Regions from separate parts of the Allobosea sp. LjRoot90 genome, predicted to be linked through region 2. Evidence: predicted binding sites of a transcription regulator. Region 2 holds the regulator's gene; the other holds the start of a gene.
The links. The regulator HrcA, encoded in region 2, represses chaperone genes, less so after heat shock. The targets are predictions, from matches to a motif close to GTTAGCACTCNCNNNNNGNGAGTGCTAAC.
Positions count from the first base shown of each region.

Region 1: the regulator HrcA is predicted to act here: its motif matches at 5,643-5,671, upstream of groES (co-chaperone GroES).

Region 1 covers NZ_CAXUTF020000010.1:25,318-35,287, reverse strand. The annotation lists gene ACSQ3M_RS25900 (ABC transporter ATP-binding protein/permease) at 1-1,902, opposite strand, end outside; gene ACSQ3M_RS25895 (DoxX family protein) at 2,035-2,418, opposite strand; gene phnD (phosphate/phosphite/phosphonate ABC transporter substrate-binding protein) at 2,547-3,464, opposite strand; gene groL (chaperonin GroEL) at 3,613-5,250, opposite strand; gene groES (co-chaperone GroES) at 5,293-5,580, opposite strand; gene ACSQ3M_RS25875 (MarR family winged helix-turn-helix transcriptional regulator) at 5,798-6,253, shown strand; gene ACSQ3M_RS25870 (PaaI family thioesterase) at 6,328-6,813, shown strand; gene ACSQ3M_RS25865 (DUF1801 domain-containing protein) at 6,851-7,270, shown strand; gene ACSQ3M_RS25860 (helix-turn-helix domain-containing protein) at 7,278-8,087, opposite strand; gene ACSQ3M_RS25855 (hypothetical protein) at 8,173-8,673, shown strand; gene ACSQ3M_RS25850 (VOC family protein) at 8,690-9,067, shown strand; gene ACSQ3M_RS25845 (DUF930 domain-containing protein) at 9,083-9,784, opposite strand; gene ACSQ3M_RS25840 (DMT family transporter) at 9,893-9,970, opposite strand, start outside.
Region 2 covers NZ_CAXUTF020000006.1:233,744-243,713, reverse strand. The annotation lists gene tsaE (tRNA (adenosine(37)-N6)-threonylcarbamoyltransferase complex ATPase subunit type 1 TsaE) at 1-292, shown strand, start outside; gene ACSQ3M_RS21835 (SMP-30/gluconolactonase/LRE family protein) at 302-1,525, opposite strand; gene hemW (radical SAM family heme chaperone HemW) at 1,706-2,872, opposite strand; gene rdgB (RdgB/HAM1 family non-canonical purine NTP pyrophosphatase) at 2,905-3,549, opposite strand; gene ACSQ3M_RS21820 (hypothetical protein) at 3,561-3,731, opposite strand; gene rph (ribonuclease PH) at 3,744-4,460, opposite strand; gene hrcA (heat-inducible transcriptional repressor HrcA) at 4,598-5,680, shown strand; gene ACSQ3M_RS21805 (ankyrin repeat domain-containing protein) at 5,677-6,333, shown strand; gene ACSQ3M_RS21800 (cupin domain-containing protein) at 6,338-6,691, opposite strand; gene ACSQ3M_RS21795 (LysE family translocator) at 6,693-7,307, opposite strand; gene recF (DNA replication/repair protein RecF) at 7,420-8,547, opposite strand; gene dnaN (DNA polymerase III subunit beta) at 8,561-9,679, opposite strand; gene dnaA (chromosomal replication initiator protein DnaA) at 9,815-9,970, opposite strand, start outside.

The sequences.
Region 1 (9,970 bases), on a different contig from region 2:
CGCCTCGTCGAGGAAGAGCCAGTCGGGCTTGGCCAGCAGCGCTCGCGCGATCTGCAGCCGCTGCTGCTCGCCGCCAGAGAGGCGCTGGCCCCAGAGATCGACCTCGTCGAGCCGGTCGGTGAGATGGCCGAGCTTGACCTTTTCCATCGCGGCGCGGATGTCGTCGTCGCTGAAGGCGTCCTGCTCGGCCGGATAGGCCAGCGCCGCCCGCAAGCTGCCCTGCGGCAGATAGGGCCGCTGCGGCAGCAGCAGCATGCGCGTATTTTCCGGCGTCGCGACCTTGCCTTGGCCGAACGGCCAGATTCCGGCCAGCGCCCGGAACAGCGTCGACTTGCCCGAGCCTGACGGGCCGACCACCAGCGTCGACTGCCCGGCCGGAAGGGTCAGGCCGGAGGCCTTCACGATCGGCTGGCCGTTCGGCAAGGTGAGCGTCAGCTCGTCGACCCTGGTGTCCTTGCCTGGCTGGTCGGTGATGTCGATCGCGGCACCTTCGCCGCCCTGGGCTTCGGCCTGGGCGATCGCGGCCTCGAAGGTCGTCAGGCGGTTGATCGAGGCGAGGTAGGAGGCGATGGACTGGTAGCTGTTGATGAAGAAGGACATCGCCGTCTCGACCCGGCCGAAGGCCGAGGCAACCTGCGTCAGCACGCCGAAGGCGATCTGGCCAGCGAAGTAGTACGGCGCCAGCAGCACGTAGGGGATGACGACATTGGCCTGGTTGTAGGACAAGGTGAAGGTCGTCAGCTTCAGCTTGCGCCAGAGCAGGTTATAGAAATTGTCGACGATGCCGCCGAAGGTCTCGCCGAGATGGCGACGCTCCGCCGTCTCGCCGCGCATCAGGGCGATCTGCTCGGAATATTCGCGCAAGCGGGCGAGTGCGAAGCGGAAGTTCGCCTCGCGCCGCTCCTGCTCGAATTCCAGCGCGATCAGCGGTTTGCCGATCAGATGGGTGACCCAGGTCGCGATGGCTGCATAGATCAGCGTCGCCCAGAAGATGAAGCCGGGGATGACGATGTCGGTGCCGGGCACCGTGATGGCGACGGGAATCGACCACAGCACGATCGAGAACGAAACCAGCGTCGAGACCTGGGTGATCAGCGTCAGCGAGAAGCTGTAGGTCTGGTTCAGGAAGGAGCGGGTGTCCTCGGAGATGCGCTGGTCGGGGTTGTCGGCGGTGCCCGCGAGCGAGATCCGGTAGTGGTTGCCGTTACCCAGCCAGCGCTTGTTGTACTCGGCTGCCATCCATTCGCGCCAGCGGATCAGCAGCACCGATTGCGCGACCACCTCGATCAGATAGCTGATCACCGAGATCGCCGCCCAGACGCAAAAGACGTTGACGAGTTGCTCCCAGAAGACCGGCGCGTTCTTCTCCTGCAGGGCGTTGTTGAAATCGCGGTAGAAGAAATTGATGCGCAGCGAGATGCCGACCTGCGCCTGGTTGAGCACGATCAGGAAGACGACGAGCGCGACCGCGAAGGTGCCGAGCCGCATGCGATAGCGGCCGAACGGCCCGAGATTGGCGATCTGCGGCTCGGAGGATTCAAAATAGGGCGAGGCGATGCGGGCGATACGCTGCACCACCGGCACGAACGAGACCAGATAGATCAGGATGCCGAAGACGGCGACCGTCGTGCCGAGGCTGGTCGGCGGGGCAGCCGCCTGCCAGGCGCTGGGCCAGAGTCCGAGCTGAGCCAGCAGCGCGCCTGCGCCAAAGATCACATACTCCGTGCCGAAGATGCCGGAAAAGATCTTCAGGAAAAACGGGATCGTGGTGGAACGGAAGGTCGCGAAGGCGAGGAGGACGCCGACCACACCGAGCCCGATGACGCCGGCGCTGCCGCTTTGCTGGCCGACCACGAGCGCGATCACGGCGAGCGCGGCGATGGCGAAACTCAACAGGCGCATGGCGTCGTCCTTGTCGGGGAATCAGCGCGGGAGCTGCGCTGCTTAGGAGAGAGCGTTGTAGATCAGCCCTGCGCACAAAAAAGGCCCGGCTCAAGACCGGGCCGCGCTTTTTCAGCGTTTTGTGATCTGTCTTCAGTCCTTGTCGACCGAGTAGGCGCCGGCGCCAGCTGTGAACAGCACGAGGAAGCCACCGGCGACCGCGAGGTTCTTCATGAACAGCAATTGCTGCATCGGCTGTGCCCAGTTCATATGGAACAGCACGGTCGCGGCGATGGTGAAGGCGAACAGGGCGAGCGCGGCGAGGCGGGTCTTGTAGCCGACGACGATCATCAGGCCGCCGATCAGTTCGACGGCGATCACCAGCGGCAGCAGAATCCCGGGAACGCCGGCGGAGCCCATATAGGCTTGCGTTCCGGCATAGCCGTTGATCTTGGACCAGCCGCCGAGGACGAACATCAGGGCGAGCAGGATGCGACCGACGAGCTTGGCGGCGTCGGTCAGGGCAGGGTTGTTCATGAAGGGACCCCCGAAAGCGTGGGCGCGGCAGGATGCCGCACCCGTCGCGAACTAAGGCTTACAACCAAAGTCGATGCAAGCCTGCGGAGCCTCTTCCTTGTGCAAAGCGCGCAATTGCCAAGTTCGGCTCAACCACCCGGCTTCTGCTTGCGACGCGCCTCCAGCTCCTCGGTCACGGCGATGACGTCGAGATAGTCTTCATGTTTCGCTGGCGCATAGCGCGAGACTTGGCCGTCGGTGAAGGCTTTGAAGACGTCGGGGGCCTCGTCCTTCATCGCCATCATTGCCGCGACAAACGCGTCCTTGAGCCCTTGCGGCAGGTTGGCGCGTGTCGAGAACGGGCTCGCCGGAATGAGCGGTGAGGTCCAGATCACCCGTGTCGCGCCGGCCGGGATCATCCCGCGCAGCGCCAGTCGCTGCACCACGCCGGAATTCTCGTTGACCTGGTAGGTCGCGACGCCGTCGAACTGGCCGCGGACCAGCGCGAGCACCGAATTGTCGTGACCGCCTGAGAAGACCGTCCCACTGAAATGCGCCTGCGGATCAAAGCCCTGCTTGCGCAGGAAATAGGCGGGAAAGGCGTAGCCGGAGGTCGAATTCGGATCGGCGAACGCGAAGCTCTTGCCCTTGAGGTCGGCGACCGTGCGATAGGGGCTGTCGGCGCGCACGACCACGACCGAGTAATAGCCTTCCTGGCCGTTGTTATCGACATCGCGGAACAGCGGCTGGAGCTTGTCGCCGAGCACGCGCCGGCCGAGTGAGTACACCGCTGGTCCGAAGCGCGAGAACTCGAGCTGGTCGGCGCGCATCGCCTCGACCAAGCCGGCATAGTCGCTGACCCGGTAGATCTTCACCGGGACGCCGAGCCTCTTCGCCAGATAGTCGACCATCGGCTGGTTGCGGGCGATCGCCGCCGCCTCATTCTCCGCCGAGGAGACGCCGAAGCGGATTTCCCGGATGCTCTGACGCCAGTCATCCTGCTGGGCAAGGGTAGGCGAAGCGGCGACCGTACCAAGTCCGGCAAGCAGCAGGCGGCGCGTGAGCATGGTGGGAACTCCGGCGAGAAAGCCGAACTCTGCCCAGCGCCTGAGTCAGGGCGTTTACGGAGCGATGTCGTTTGCAAGACGCGCCGGCAAACGGAAAAAGGCCCGGCTTGCGCCGGGCCTTCCATTCTTGTCGAGACTGAGGGCTGGATCAGAAGTCCATGCCGCCCATGCCGCCGCCGCCCATCTGGGGCATCGGGGAGTCCTTCTTCGGCGCCTCGGCGATCATCGCCTCGGTGGTGATCAGCAGGCCGGCGATCGAAGCCGCGTCCTGGATCGCCGTACGCACGACCTTGGTCGGGTCGATGATGCCCATCTTGACCAGATCGCCGTATTCGCCGGTCTGGGCGTTGTAGCCGTAGGCGTAGTCCTTCGACTCGAGCAGCTTGCCGACCACGACCGCGCCGTCATCGCCGGCGTTGTCGACGATCTGCTTGGCCGGGGACGTGATCGCCTTGCGGACGATCTCGACGCCGGTCTTCTGGTCGTCGTTCTGGGTCTTGATCGCCTTGACGGTCTGGAGCGCGCGCAGGAGAGCGACGCCGCCACCCGGCAGGATGCCTTCTTCGACGGCCGCGCGGGTCGCGTTCAGGGCGTCGTCGACGCGGTCCTTCTTCTCCTTGACCTCGACCTCGGTCGCGCCGCCGACGCGGATGACCGCGACGCCGCCGGCGAGCTTGGCCAGACGCTCCTGGAGCTTCTCACGGTCGTAGTCCGAGGAAGTCTCCTCGATCTGCGCCTTGATCTGCGAAACGCGGCCCTCGATGTCCTTCTTCTTGCCGGCGCCGTCGATGATCGTGGTGTTCTCCTTCTCGATGCGCACCTTCTTGGCGCGGCCGAGCATGTTGAGCGTCACGGTCTCGAGCTTGATGCCGAGGTCTTCCGAGATCATCTGGCCGGCGGTCAGGATCGAGATGTCCTCGAGCATGGCCTTGCGGCGATCACCGAAGCCCGGAGCCTTGACGGCCGCGACCTTGAGGCCGCCACGGAGCTTGTTGACGACGAGCGTGGCGAGAGCCTCGCCCTCGACGTCCTCGGCGATGATCAGCAGCGGCTTGCCGGTCTGCACGACGGCCTCGAGGATCGGCAGCATCGCCTGGAGCGACGACAGCTTCTTCTCGAAGATGAGGATGTAGGGGTCCTCGAGCTCGGCGACCATCTTCTCGGCGTTGGTGATGAAGTAGGGCGAGAGATAGCCACGGTCGAACTGCATGCCCTCGACGACGTCGAGCTCGGTCTCGGCGGTCTTGGCTTCCTCGACGGTGATGACACCCTCGTTGCCGACCTTCTGCATCGCGGTCGCGATCATCTTGCCGACCGACTCATCGCCGTTCGCCGAGATGGTGCCGACCTGCGCGACTTCCGCGTTCGAGGTGACCTTCTTCGAGTTCTTCTTCAGGTCAGCGACGATGGCCTCGACGGCGAGATCGATGCCGCGCTTCAGGTCCATCGGGTTCATGCCGGCGGCGACCGACTTCAGGCCTTCGCGCATGATCGCAGCGGCGAGAACCGTCGCGGTCGTGGTGCCGTCACCGGCTGCGTCGTTCTGCTTCGAGGCCACTTCGCGCACCATCTGGGCGCCCATGTTCTCGAACTTGTCGGCGAGCTCGATCTCCTTGGCGACGGTGACGCCGTCCTTGGTGATGCGCGGGGCGCCGAACGACTTCTCGATCACGACGTTGCGGCCCTTGGGACCGAGCGTGACCTTGACGGCGTTGTTCAGGATCTCGACGCCGCGCAGCATCTTGTCGCGGGCATCGGTGGAAAAGCGGACTTCTTTGGCAGCCATGAGACTACTCCTGATTGAGGGCTTGAAGGGTCGTCAGGCTGTTCAGCCGATGACGCCCATGATGTCGGATTCCTTCATGATCAGGAGATCCTGGCCGTCGATCTTGACTTCGGTGCCGCTCCACTTGCCGAAGAGGACGCGATCGCCCTTCTTGACATCGAGGGGAACCAGCTTGCCGGCTTCGTCGCGGGCGCCGGGGCCGACGGAGACGATTTCGCCCTCTTGGGGCTTTTCCTTGGCGGTATCGGGGATGATGATGCCACCCTTGGTCTTCTCTTCGCCATCAAGGCGACGGACCACAACGCGGTCATGCAGCGGACGGAACTTCATGGTTCAGTCTTCCTCTCGGTCGTATTCTGGACGGGCGCGAGTCTGGCCCGTGAAAGGGGTCTGTTAGCAGTCTCACCAAGTGAGTGCTAACGGACGTCGCGGAGATAGGCCTGAGGCCTGCAGGAGTCAAGGAATCCGCTGTGCGAAAGGTGAACGCGGCCACCGGTCGCCGATCTGCGCTGCTGCGGCGGCACGTTAAACCGGCTATCGTGGCGAGATGACGACGCTAACGCCCGATCTTCACCTCGACGACATCGCCCGCTCCTGTGTCGTGCTGCATGTCCGGATGACGGCGCGGGCCGTGACCCGCGCCTATGACGAGGCGATGCGGCCGAGCGGCCTCAAGATCACCCAGTTCGTGCTGCTCTCGGCGCTCTCGACCGGCGCCTGGCGCTCTGTCACCGAACTCGCCGACCGCTTCGCGCTGGAGCGCACCTCGCTGACGCGCAATTTGCAGCTGCTTGCTGCCGAGAAGCTGATCGAGCCCGTCGACTGCAAGGGCCGTGCGCTGACCTATGCGGTCACAGAAAAGGGCCGCGCCGCGATCGAGGCGGCGATCCCCTATTGGCGCGCGGCGCAGGACAGGATCGAAGGCGGGCTCGGCCAGCAGCGCTGGAGCGAGACGCGCGACAGCCTGAAAGCGATCAGGCGGGCGGCTCGGCAGGCCAGCTGAGCCGAACTGGCGCGCTTGACCTCAATCCAACTCCATCTCTATCGTGCATCTACACGATATAGATGGAGTCGGATATGTCCCGAGAGATCGGTGTCGTCAGCCGCGATGTTCTGCTCGCGGAGGACGGCGTGTCCTTCCTGCGCGGGATGATCGAGGGACGCCATCCCGGCCCGCCCTTCGCCGATGCGATGGATTTCGACATCGCTGAAGTCGAGGAGGGCAGGGCGGTCTTTGTCGGCAAGCCCTCGCCGCGCTTCTTCAATCCGCTCGGCACGATCCATGGTGGCTGGACGGCGACGATCCTCGATTCCGCTATGGCCTGCGCCGTGCATTCGACGCTGCGGGCCGGCGAGGGTTACACGACGCTGGAGATGAAGCTGAACTATGTCCGCCCGGTCATGCCCGGCAACGGCCCGGTACGCTGCGAGGGCAGGCTGATTCACCGCGGCGGCTCGGTCGCCACGAGCGAGGGCAGGTTGGTCGATGCGCAAGGCAAGCTGTTGGCGCACGGGACCGAGACCTGCATGATCTTCGGCGCTAAGGTGGGCGCAGGGCGCTGAACGGCCGGCCGCACCTGCCTCTGAACAGGAGCGGTTCTTGACGTTCGCGCCATTCGCCGACGAGGCCGTCGAGGCGAAATTCCGGTCTCTGCCGGAGCCGCTTCGGCCGCCCATGCTGCGCCTGCGCCAGACGATCCTCGCTGTTGCGGCCGCGAATCCCGACATCGGGCCGCTGACTGAGACGCTGAAATGGGGCGAGCTTGCCTGGCTGCCCAAGCGGCCGAGGACAGGAACGACCGTGCGCGCGGGCGCACTGAAGGGCTCACTGACGCATTACGCGCTCTATGTTCATTGCCAGACGAGCCTGATCGAGACGTTCAGGCGCCACTATCCCGGGCAATTCAGCTATGAGGGCAATCGGGCGCTGATCTTCGTTGCCGGGAGCGAGCCGCCGGCCGAGCCACTGGCCCACTGCATCGCGCTCGCCCTGACCTATCACCGTTGGGCAAGGCGCTGAGCGCCGCTCAGGCTCTGCGATAGTCGCTCGGGTTCGCACCCATCACCCGCTTGAAGCGTCGGTTGAAGGTCGAGAGATCGCCGAAGCCGCAGTCGAAGGCGATGCCGGCGACCGGCAAGTCGGTCCGGCGCAGCAGCAATGCCGCCCGGTGCAGGCGGGTGCGCAGCACATATTGATGCGGCGTCATCCCGACCAGCGCCCGGAAGGTGCGCAGGAAATGATAGGGGCTCATCGTCGCCTGCCCAGCCAGCGCATCGAGCGAGAGCGCCTCTTCGCAATGCGCTTCGATATGGCGCAGCGCATTGGTGATCCGGCGCTGGTCGCGGGCGCTCGGCGTATCGGTTCCAGGTTCAGTCCCCGATAATACGCTAGCCACCGTACCGGCGAGGCGCATCGCGGTCTCCTCAAGCCTGTCGGGATCATCAGCAACGGCTTCCGCTTCGGCCAGGAGGCCGGCCAGTGCGGGGAGGGGCGGGAGATGTGCCAGCCTGAAATCGCTGCGCCGGGCGCCGGGCACGGCCGCGATGATGCCTTCAAGATAGGCCGGCTCGAACTGGAAGGCGAGGCAGCGGTCGCCGGCCGCATGCTCATGCCCGCATTCGAAGCAGGCGCCGCGATTGCCGAGCAGCAGCGAGCCCGGCGCCAGCACAGCGCTGCCTTGCGATGAGCGATATCGGAAGGAGCCGCTGCGGACGATGGCGATGCAGTGATGCGGGTGCTCTTCCTCGAAGGCGCGGTCCTTCGGTCCGGCGGTGCAGACGATGTCACTGACGCGCCAGCCGGGGCCCGATGCCAGAAGATGAGTGGTCGCGGTCATGCTGGCGAGTTTAGCAGTTTTTCCCAAGCAAGGCCCGGCGCTTCGGGTCTAGCTGGCGCCAAGTTGATCAAGACGGAGCCCGATCATGACAGCAGCGCCATCGACGCTGGCCGATGTCCTCATCGCTGACGGGCCGGCGCCCGAATATGCGGAGAAGCTCGCCCTCTACGGCCAGTTTGTCGGCGCCTGGACCATGGAGGCGGTGATCCATACCGAGGACGGTCAGCGCAATGAGGCGAAGGGCGAAATCCGCTTCGGCTGGGTGCTCGGTGGGCGCGCCGTGCAGGATGTCTGGAGCCTGCCCGGCTTCTTCCACGGCACGACGCTGCGCATCTACGACCCCGGCCAGGACGCCTGGCACATCCGCTGGAACGACCCGGTCAAGCAATACTACACGCACCAGATCGGCCGTGCCGATGGCCGGGACATCGTCCAGCACGGCAAGCTCGATGACGGCACTGCGATCCGCTGGCGCTTCACCGAGATCACGCCGGACTCGTTTCATTGGATCGGCGACCACTCGCGCGACGGTGGAACTACCTGGAAGGTCCAGGCCGATTTCCGGGCGAAACGCATCGAAATCTGAAAGGGAGACGAAAGCCATGTTCGATCACATCTCAATCGGCGTTCGCGAGATCGCCCGCACGAAACGCTTCTATGACGGAGCGCTCGGCGCGCTCGGCTATGACTGCCTCAGTGCGGATGAAGGCTCGCTCGGCTATGGCAAGGGGGGCGTCGGCCTCTGGATCGGCGTGGTCTCGGCGCCAGTGCCGCCGGATCGCGACTCCAATTTGCATTTCTGCTTCGTCGCGCCGACGCGCCAGAGCGTCGATGCCTTCCATGCCGCGGCGCTGGCGGCGGGTGGCACCGACAATGGCAAGCCGGGCCTGCGCGAGTCATATGGCCCCGACTACTACGCCGCCTTCGTCGTCGATCCCGACGGCTACCGGCTCGAGGCCTATTGCAGCAAGCCGGTCTGAGGCGATCGCAACAGATTAATGCTCGGGCGGCAGATCATGTGCCGCCCATTCGCTGCGCGGGATCGCCTCGCCGACGCGGAACTGGAAGCCGGCGACCTTGCCAGTCGCCGTCATCTCGCAGCGGAATCGCAAGCCGTACCATTGCTTGCGGCTGCGGAAGGCGGCTCCTTCCGCTTCCAGCGCGGTCCTGGATGCTTTCGTGCCGGCCATTGCAAAAGCCACGACGCGGTCGGGCTCGAACTCGGCCTTCCAGGCATGGATCTGGCTCATCGCCTCGAGATTGCAGAGCTGCTCGATGCGCTCGGCGGCTTCGAGCGTCTTCAGCGCCTCGCGCGTCCCGCGGCTCCGGGGACTGGCCAGCACGCTCTCGGAATGCAACGTCCGGGCGGTGATCATAGCCGGCGGCTCGGCCAGGGGTGGGACGGGCGGGGCGGTCAGTTTGTCCGGAGGTGGTGTGATGGGGACCGCTTGCGGGGGTGGCACGATCTCGGTTGTCGGTGGAGGGGCGGGTACCTGCACCGGGGGCGGCGGTGGTGAAACCGGCGTCAGCGCCTCCGGGCCGACCAGCTCGACCTCGATGCTCGCCTCGCTGACCGGAACGAAGCCGCTGAAGGCGCGGACGGCGAGCAGGGCGCCAAGCAGGGCAAGATGCAGGCAGAGCGCGACGGCGAGGCCAGGTTCGCGAAGGACGCGAACAGCGGGGCCGGGGCGCTGCATGCCCTGATCAATCGCCGTTGGTGCGGAAGGAGGGCATGAGCGGCGGGCGCTTCCCGTGAGGCGTTCCGTGCAGAAGTCCGACCAAGCAGGCGATTTTGCGGCGGGGGCTCAGCGCCGGCTGACGGCGAAGGCGCCCGCGACGATCAGCACCGCGCCGGCAAAGGTGGTCCAGAGTGGTACTTCACC
Region 2 (9,970 bases):
CGGGTTCGACCTGCCGGGCTTTGCCCGCGCCTATGCGATCCTCGGTGCGCAACGCAACACCAAGATCGCGGGCATTTTCGCCAGGCTCGACCGGCGCGACGGCAAGCCGGGCTATCTCAGGCACCTGCCGCGGATCGAAGCCTATCTGCGCCGCAATCTGGAGCATCCGGCGCTGGTCGAGCTGAAGGCCTGGTACGAGACCTACTTGCCCAAGCTCTATGCCGACCAGCCGAAGCCGCAAGCCGAAGCCGACCCTGCGGAGCAGGATCGGCCCAAGCAGGACGAGGCCTGAGCCGGCGCTTTATGCCGGCCCGGCGCCTTGCGTGCCGAGATAGACTGCGTAAATCGACTGGCTCGCCGCCATGAACAGCCGGTTGCGCTTCGGCCCGCCGAAGCAGACATTGCCGCAGACCTCCGGCAGGCGAATGCGGCCGATCAGCTTGCCCTCGGGGCTGAAGCAGAGCACGCCATTGTAGCCGACCGAACGGCCGGCATTGGATGAGGCCCAGAGGTTGCCCTGCACGTCGCAGCGCAGCCCGTCCGGCCCGCATTTCACCCCGTCGACCATGCAGTCCGAGAACAGCTTGCCGTTCGAGAGCTTGTTGTCGGTACCGACATCGAAGACATGGATATCGCCCTTGCCGCCGGGGCCGGTATCGCCCGGGCCCTTGCCGGTCGAGGCGACGTAGAGCTTCTTGAAGTCGGGCGAGAAGCACAGGCCGTTCGGGTCGGGCACCTGTTGCTCGGTGACGACGAGGTCGACCCGGCCGCTCGGATCGATGCGGTAGCAGTTAGTCGGCAGTTCGCGCTTGTAGGAACCGATCTCGGGCGGCTGGCCGAGGCGGGGATTGAGCTTGCCGGCTGCATTGCTCGGCCCGCCGGCCGCGTCGGGCGCGCCCTCATAGAGCTGGCCACCATAGGGCGGGTCGGTGAACCAGTAGCTGCCGTCGGGATGCTGAACCACGTCATTGGGCGAGTTCAGCCGCTTGCCGTCGAACTTGTCGGCGAGGATCGTCACCGAGCCGTCGAGCTCGTAACGCACGACGCGGCGGTTCAGATGCTCGCAGGAGAGCTGCCGGCCCTGGAAGTCGAAGCTGTTGCCATTGCTGTTGCCCGAGGGGGTGCGGAAGACGCTGACGCGGCCATCGTCTTCCAGCCAGCGCAATTGCCGGTTGTTCGGGATGTCGCTCCAGACAAGGTAGCGACCCTGTGCATTCCAGGCCGGCCCTTCCGCCCAGAGCGCGCCGGTCCAGAGCCGCTGGACCGGCGCATTCGGTTGGGCCAGCCCTTCGAAAGCCGGATCGACGGCGATGACGTCGGGATCCCAGAAATAGGTGGTCGGGGCGCCGCCGCGGCTGAAATCGCGCGGCGGTGTGGTGATCGTGCTCGGCGGCCCGGGTCTTGCGGCCGGGGCCTGTGCCAGGGCCGTATCGGCAGTTGCGGCAAGCGCGCCTGCTCCCGCGACCTGCAACAAGCGGCGGCGCGACAGCGCCGGGCGCGTTTCGTCGATCTTGCTCTGCTGCATCTTGACCTCCCTGAGCCGGACTGTCCCGTCCTTGCGGGTGACATCGGGGGCGCCGATTGCGGCGGTGACGTGGCGGAAGGTGGCTGCTTCGTCATGGTGAGCCCTGTTCCAACAGGGCTTCTCATCGACTTAAATCGGTTTAATGATATCGAGTTGTGCGAACGGCGCCGCGATCTGTCCTCAGGCCGCCAGATCGGCGACGAGCGCGTCGAGCAGCAGCGCGCCTTCTGGCGTCGCGGCGAGGCGGCCATTCGGCTTGCGGGTGAGGAAGCCCTCGGCAATCAGGCTGCCGATCCGGTTTCCGTTGAGCTTGCGGCCAGCCAGCCCCTCGAACACGTCGAGATCGATGCCTTCGACCAGTCGAAGGCCCATCAGCAGGTACTCATCGCCCTGCGCCTCGGTCGAAAGACGCTCGTTCTCAACCAGCGCGTCGGTGCCGGCCTCGATCCGCTCCAGCCAGGTCTCGGGACGCTTTTCGGTCGATTGGGCATAGCGGCCATCGGCAGTCACCAGTCGGCCATGAGCGCCCGGTCCGATGCCGGCATATTCGCCATAGTGCCAGTAAACCAGATTGTGCCGGCATTCCGCGCCCGGCCGGGCATGGTTCGAGATCTCGTAGACCGGCAGGCCGTGCTTGGCGGTGATCTCCTGCGTCAGCTCGTAGAGCGCCGCACCGGCATCGGGATCGGGAATGGCGAGCTTGCCGGCGCGGAAGAGCTGATCGAAGGCCGTGCCGGGCTCGATGGTGAGCTGGTAGAGCGAGAGATGCTCGGCGGCATGGCTGATCGCGAGTTCGAGCTCGGCCTGCCACAGCGCCGGTGTCTGGTTCGGCGAGCGGGCATAGATCAGGTCGAAGGAGTAGCGCTCGAAATAGCGGCGCGCGATCGCGACTGCATCGAGCGCTTCCTGCGCCGAATGCATCCGGCCGAGCGCTTTCAGGTCGGCATCGTTCAGCGCCTGCACGCCGAGCGAGACGCGGTTGACGCCGGCCGCCCGGAAATCGCGGAAGCGGCCGGCTTCGACGCTGGTCGGATTGGCCTCCAGCGATACCTCGCAGTCAGAGGCGACGGCCCAGTGCTCGCCGATCGCATCGAGGATGGCACCGACCGTAGCGCCCTCCATCAGCGAGGGCGTGCCGCCGCCGAAGAAGATCGAGGAGACCGTGCGCCCCGGCGCGAGCGCGGCGCGCTGGGCGATCTCGCGGCGGAAGGCGGCGATGTAGCGCGCCTGGTCCGGCGGCTGGTGCCGGACATGGGAGTTGAAGTCGCAATAGGGGCATTTGGCCAGGCAGAACGGCCAATGCACATAGACGGCGAAGCCGGCAGCCGCGGTCGGATGCGGCGGCACGCGAGGCCGCCCCGTCAAGGCGGCTGCGGCCGTCAAGCGGGCGTCCTCAGGCAGGCGGCGGCCAGCACGTGGAAGGCGCGGGCCCGGTGCGACAGGCCGGGCGAGCCGTCCTGCGGGATGCCGTGCTTCTCTTCTGCGGCCATCTCGCCAAAGGTCTTGGCATGGCCGGCCGGCTGGAAGATCGGGTCGTAGCCGAAGCCGGAAAGTCCGCGCGGGGAGTCGACAATCTCGCCGAAGACGCGGCCCTCGAACAGCTCCTGATGGCCGTCCGGCCAGGCGATCACCAGCGCCGAGACGAAATGCGCCTTGCGCTGTTCCGGCGTGGTCGCGCCGCGCTTGGCCAGTTCCACTTGGACGCGGGCCAGCGCCGGGGCGAAATCCTTGCCCGGCCCGGCCCAATTGGCCGAGAATAGGCCGGGCGCGCCGTCGAGCGCATCAATGCAGACGCCGGAATCGTCGGCGAGCGCCGGCAATCCGGAAGCACTTGCTGCCGCGATAGCCTTGATCGCGGCGTTCTCGGCGAACATGTGGCCGTTCTCCTCGGGCTCGGGCAAGCCAAGCTCGCCGGCCGAGACCAGTTCGACGCCATAGGGCGCCAGAAGCTCGCGCATCTCGCGCAATTTGCCCTGGTTATGGGTCGCGATCACGACCTTGCCGGTGAGGAGGCGGCGAGGCATTGCCATTGAGCTCATACTGGGTGTCCTCCGCCGTCATCGCGCGGTGGCTCATAGGCCCGGTCGGGTGAGCCGGATGATTGCTCGCGGTTGATCTTCTTGCTTGGTCGAACGCTGATGGCGATCACGACGAGCAGCACCGCCAAGGCGATTGCTATCCCGAGCCCGATCTCCATCCAGTTCATGCCTCGCCCTACCTACGCCACCGTTGCCTTCTGCAGGGTCACCAGCTTGCCGATGCCGCCCTTGGCGAGCTTGAGCAGCGCCATCAACTCGTCCTCGCTGAAGGGCGCGCCCTCGGCGGTGCCTTGCACCTCGACCAGGCCGCCCGCGCCGGTGATGACGAAGTTCGCGTCCGTCTGCGCGCCGGAATCCTCGACATAATCGAGATCGATCACCGGGTTGCCGGCGACGATGCCGCAGGAGACAGCCGCGACGTGATCCTTCAGCGGATTGGCGCCTTTCAGCATGCCGCGGCCTTCCATCCATTTCAGCGCATCGTGCAGCGCGACCCAGGCGCCGGTGATCGAGGCGGTGCGGGTGCCGCCATCGGCCTGGAGCACGTCGCAGTCGACGACGATCTGGCGCTCGCCGATCGCGGTCAGGTCGACCACGGCGCGCAAGCTGCGCCCGACCAGCCGCTGGATCTCCTGCGTCCGGCCCGAAGGCTTGCCTGAGGTGACCTCGCGGCGGGTGCGCTCATGCGTGGCGCGCGGCAGCATCGAATATTCGGCGGTGACCCAGCCCTTGCCGGTGCCGCGCAGCCAGGGCGGCCCCTTTTCCTCGACGGTGGCGGCGCAAAGCACCTTGGTCTCGCCGAAGCTCACCATGCACGACCCTTCCGCATAGCGGACAACGCCACGTTCCAGCGTGACCTTGCGCATCTCGTCGGCTGCGCGCTTCGAGGGTCTCATCGTGCCATCCTGTCTTCTGAATTCGCGGCTTGTAGGCGTTTAACCGGAGAGCGGCAAGGCGAGCCGGTCATGAGGGCTTGATCCGGCTGCCCGCGACGGGGACAATGGGCCATGGTCACCAGGTTGTTCACGAGGCGATGAGCGCCCATACTCGCCCGGATTCGCCCGGCGGCCTGGTCGAGATCGACCAGCGCTCGCGCGAGATCTTTCGGCAGATCGTCGACGGCTATCTGACCACCGGCGAGCCGGTCGGCTCGCGCAACATCGCCCGCCTGCTGCCGATCGCGCTGTCGCCGGCGACGGTGCGCAATGTCATGACTGACCTCGAAATGGCCGGACTGATCTATGCGCCGCATACCTCGGCCGGGCGTTTGCCGACCGAGCGGGGCCTGCGCTTCTTCGTCGACGGCATGATGGAGGTGGGCAATCTCACCTCGGACGAACGGTCCCGCATCGAGGCGCAGATCAGGGCAGCCGCCAGCAACCGCTCGCTCGACCAGACGCTGACCGAGGCTTCCGCACTGCTTTCTGGGCTGTCGCGCGGCGCCGGCGTCGTCGTCACCACCAAGGCCAATGCCCGGCTGCGCCATATCGAGTTCGTCCGGCTCGATGCTGGCCGCGCGCTCGTCGTCCTCGTCGCCGATGATGGTACGGTCGAGAACCGCATCCTGGCGCTGCCGCCGGGCCTGCCGGCTTCGGCGCTGGTCGAGGCCGGCAATTTCCTCAATGCCCGCATTGTCGGCAAGACGCTGGATGAACTGCGCCGCGAGATCGCCGACAGCCGCTCGCAGATGGAGCGCGAGCTCGACGAACTGACCGCCCGGCTGGTCGAGACGGGCATCGCGACGAGCTCCGGCCCCTCCAGCGACCGCCACCTGATCGTGCGCGGCCAGGCCAATCTGCTCGAGGATTTGAAGGCGCAGGAGGATCTCGAGCGCATCCGCCTGCTCTTCGCCGATCTGGAGACGCAGACCGAATTGATCGACCTGCTCTCGCGCGCCGAGGCCGGCGACGGCGTGCGCATCTTCATCGGCTCGGAGAACAACCTGTTCTCGATGTCGGGTTCGTCGATCATCGCCGCGCCCTTCCGCGATGTCGGCCAGCGCATCGTCGGCGTCGTTGGCATCATCGGCCCGACGCGATTGAACTATGCCCGGATCGTGCCGATGGTCGATTATACCGCCAAGGTGGTCGGGCGCCTGCTCGATGGTGGGCGATGAGGCGGTTGCTGCGCACCGCCGCGATCCTGGCGGGAGTGCTGCTGATGACGGGGGTAAGCGAAGCACAGACCGAGCTGCTCGGAGCGGCCGGTCGTGGCGATCTTGCGGCGGTGAACCGCCTGATCACAGCCGGCGCCGATCTCGAACAGCGCGACGGCCAGAGGCAGACGCCGCTCCTGCTCGCCGTCGCCGGCAATCATGTCGCTATCGCCAAGGCATTGCTCGCCGCGGGAGCGAGCCCCAACGCCCAGGCCGCGAAGCAGGACACGCCCTGGCTGCTCGCCGGCGCCAGTGGCCGCACCGAGATCATCGCGGCGATGCTGCCGCTCAAGCCCGACCTGTCGCTCCGTAACCGCTATGGCGGCAATGCGCTGATCCCCGCCTGCGAGCGCGCCCATGTCGAGACGGTGAAGTTGCTGCTGACCAGCGGCATCGACGTGAACCACGTCAACAATCTCGGCTGGACCTGTCTTCTGGAGATCGTGATCCTCGGCGATGGCGGGCCGCGCCATCAGCAGGTGGCGAGGCTCGTGCTCGATGCCGGTGCCAGTCCCAACCTCGCCGACCGCGATGGCGTCACCCCGCTTCAGCACGCCCGCAAGCGCGGTCAGAGCGAAGTCGCGAAGCTGATCGCAGCCGCCGGCGGACGCTGAGGGGCTATTCCAGCCAGTCGGTGGCGAAGCGCTCGCTGGCGTGGATGTCGATGGATTCGAGTGTGTCCGGCCCGAGGCTGCGGAATTTATGCGGCGCGCCGGCCGGCACGACCAGGATCTGCCCGGGGCCCGCTTCGATCTCCTGATCGCCGATCGTGTAGAGCGCCCGGCCGGCGCGCACGATGAAGGTTTCGGGATAGGGATGGCTGTGCAGCCGCGGTCCCTTGCCGGGCTCGGCCCGAACGAAGATCAGCGAGACCTCGCCGCCGAAGCCCTGGACCTCGCCATGCCATTCGCCGGGTGTCTCGGTCCAGTCCCCGAGCGCGATGGCGCCCGGCACAGTGGTTTCGTCTGCCATTTCAGCCACGCGCCGCGATCGCGGCCGCCGCACCCGCCATCACGCCGCCGGTGACGCGGTTGATCCGGCGCATGGTGCGTGGGCTCGCCACCAGCCGCCGCGCCCGGTCGGCGGCGAAGGCATAGCCGAGCAGGGTGGTATTGATGATCAGCATGGTCAGCACCGCCACTTCGACGAAGGCGAGCGGCGTGATCGCCTGGAGGTCGACGATCAGCGGCAGGATCGAGACGAAGAACATCATCACCTTGGGATTGCCGAGCGTCAGCGCGACGCCGCCGAGGAAGAGGCGGATGCCTTCGCCACGCATCGCCGGCTGGTCTTCGAGGCTCTTCACCGGCGCGGTCCAGAGCTTCCAGGCGAGATAGATCAGATAGGCGCAGCCGGCATATTTGATCACGAGGAACAGGCCGTGGAAGTTCTGCATCAGCACGGACAGGCCGAGCACCGAGAAGGTCAGCCAGACCAGGTCGCCGGCTGCGATGCCGAGGACGAAGGGTACGGCCCGCCGGAACCCGGTCGACAGCGAGCGGGCCACGATCGCGGCAATGCCGGGGCCGGGCGAGGCGACGGCGAGAAAATAGACACCGGCGAAAACCAGAAGTCCGGCGAGATCCATCGGCACTGCTCCCTGAACCAGCTTGTTCAGCGCAGGCTAGCAGCAAGCTTTGCCTGCGTCCCATCGTGATGCGTGATCACGCCGATCAGTCGGCCTGACCGATCGCTGCCGTTCACGGAACCGCCCGGACCTCGCCGGGCGTGACCAGGAAGCGTTGCGCCCCGTCAGGAAGATCGCTGAACAGGGCGGGGTCGGCACCGGTCATCCAGACTTGGCAGCCGAGCTCGGCGAGAGTTCCGTAGAGCGCCGCACGCCGGCGCGGGTCGAGATGGGCAGCGACCTCGTCGAGCAGGACGAGTGGCGGCAGCTCGCTCATCGTCGCGACGAGGCGGGCATGGGCGAGCACGAGCCCGATCAGCAGTGCTTTCTGCTCGCCGGTCGAGCCCTGTCCGGCTGGGATGTCCTTGGCCGCATGGCGCACCGCGAGGTCGGAGGCCTGCGGCCCGGTGAGCGTGCGCCCGGCCGCCTTGTCGCGCAGGCGCATCCCAGCCAGTAATTCGCGATAGCTGTCCTCGGCATCGAGCGCCGGCAGACTCGCGACCAGGGCGTCGATCTCCCCCTCCAGAGCAATCTCGGCCTGTGGGAAAGGCGAGGTGTCATCGTGGTTCTGGGCGATGATGGCGGAGAGCCGCGCCACCGTCTCGGCCCGGGCGGCGGCGACGGCGACGCCGAGTTCGGCGATCTCGCGCTCGACGGCGTCGAGCCAGCGCTGCTGGTGCGGGCTCTCCTCGAGGATGCGGTTGCGCGAGCGCAGCGCCTTTTCGAGCGCGTTCGAGCGCGTGCCATGGCCGGGATCGACCGCCAGCACCAGCCGGTCGAGGAAGCGGCGGCGCTCGCCGGCCGAGCCTCGGAACAGCCCGTCGAGATCTGGCGTCAGCCAGACCAGGCGCAGATAGTCGCTGAAGGCGAGCGCCGAGCCGGCCGAGACACCGTCGATGCGGGCGAGCCGCGCCCGCCGCCCCTCGGCATCCGGCGGCTCCAGTCCGATCCCGAGCCTTGCCCCGTCATCGGCGAGCCCGATCGAGACGGCAAAGCCGCCATCGCCGGGCTGGCGTGCCATCTCCGAAAGGTCGGAGCGCCTCAGGCCGCGGCCGGGGGCGAACAGCGAGAGCGCTTCGAGGAGATTGGTCTTGCCGGCGCCGTTCTCGCCGCACAGCGCAACGAGCCGGCCCTCGATCGCGAGATCGAGGGCCGGATAGGAACGGAAATTCTGCAAAGTGAGGTGGGCGACCGCGGTCAAGACGGCAAACGAGTCAGACCCGCATCGGCATCAGCACATAGAGGGCCGAAGCGCCTTCGCGGTCCTGGATTACCGTCGGCGAGCCCGGATCGGCGAGCTTGAGCAGCGCGGTGTCGCCGTCGAGCTGGGCGGCGATGTCCATCAGATAGCGCGCGTTGAAGCCGATATCGAGCGGGCCGGCATCGTAATCGACCTCGATCTCCTCAGTCGCCGAGCCGGAATCGGGGTTGGTCACCGAGAGCGTCATGCGGCCATCGGCCATGGAGAGCTTCACGGCGCGGCCACGCTCGGACGAGATCGTCGAGACGCGATCGACGGAGGCCGCGAAATCGCCCCTGTCGACAGTGAGCAGCTTGTCGTTCCCGGATGGAATGACGCGCTGATAGTCGGGGAAGGTGCCGTCGATCAGCTTCGAGGTCAGCACGACCTCCGCGGTGGCGACACGGATCTTCGTGGCCGAGAGCTCGACCTGGACCTCGCTCTCGCCATCCTCCAGCAGCTTCTGGATCTCGGACACGGCCTTGCGCGGAACGATCACGCCCGGCATGCCGAGCGAGCCTTGCGGGGCGGGGGTGTCGACACGGGCAAGGCGATGGCCGTCGGTCGCGACCGCGCGCAGGACGGGGCGCCCGTCGACATCGATCGCGTGCAGATAGATGCCGTTGAGATAGTAGCGCGTCTCCTCGGTCGAGATCGCGAACTGAGTCTTGTCGATCAGGCGCTTGAGCTCGCCGGCCGGCAGCACGAAACGATGCGCCATCTCGCCGGCAGTGATGTCGGGGAAGTCGCTTTCGGGCAGCGTCTGCAGGGTGAAGCGCGAGCGGCCCGAGCGCAGCAGCATCTGGCCGGTCTCGCCGGTGGTCTCCAGCGAGACCTGAGAGCCATCCGGAAGCTTGCGGACAATGTCGTAGAGCGTGTGCGCCGGCACCGTGGTTGCGCCGGGCTCGATCACGTCGGCCGGCACCGTCTCGACGACCTCGATGTCGAGATCGGTCGCCTTCAGCTTCAGCCCGTCCTCACTGCCGCGCAGCAAGAGGTTGGACAGAATCGGGATCGTGTTGCGCCGCTCGACCACACGATGGACATGCCCGAGCGACTTCAGGAGCGTGGAGCGTTCGACCGTAACCTTCATGGGCGTCTTCTGGCGTGCTGGCGCCCGCGCGGCAAGGGGCGCGGGCGAGAGAATGGCCCGCGACATTGCCGGAGGGCCGGTTCCCGCGCAAGGGCGGGAATGCCCGCAATCACAGCTAACACGAGAGAGACAGGCTCACTCCTGCAGCATGCGCTTCAGCAGGTCGACCTCGTCATGCAGCAGCCGGTCCTCGACGATCGCCTTCTCGATCTTGCGCACGGCGTGCAGCACGGTGGTGTGGTCGCGCCCGCCGAAGCGGCGGCCGATCTCGGGCAGGGAGCGCGGCGTCAG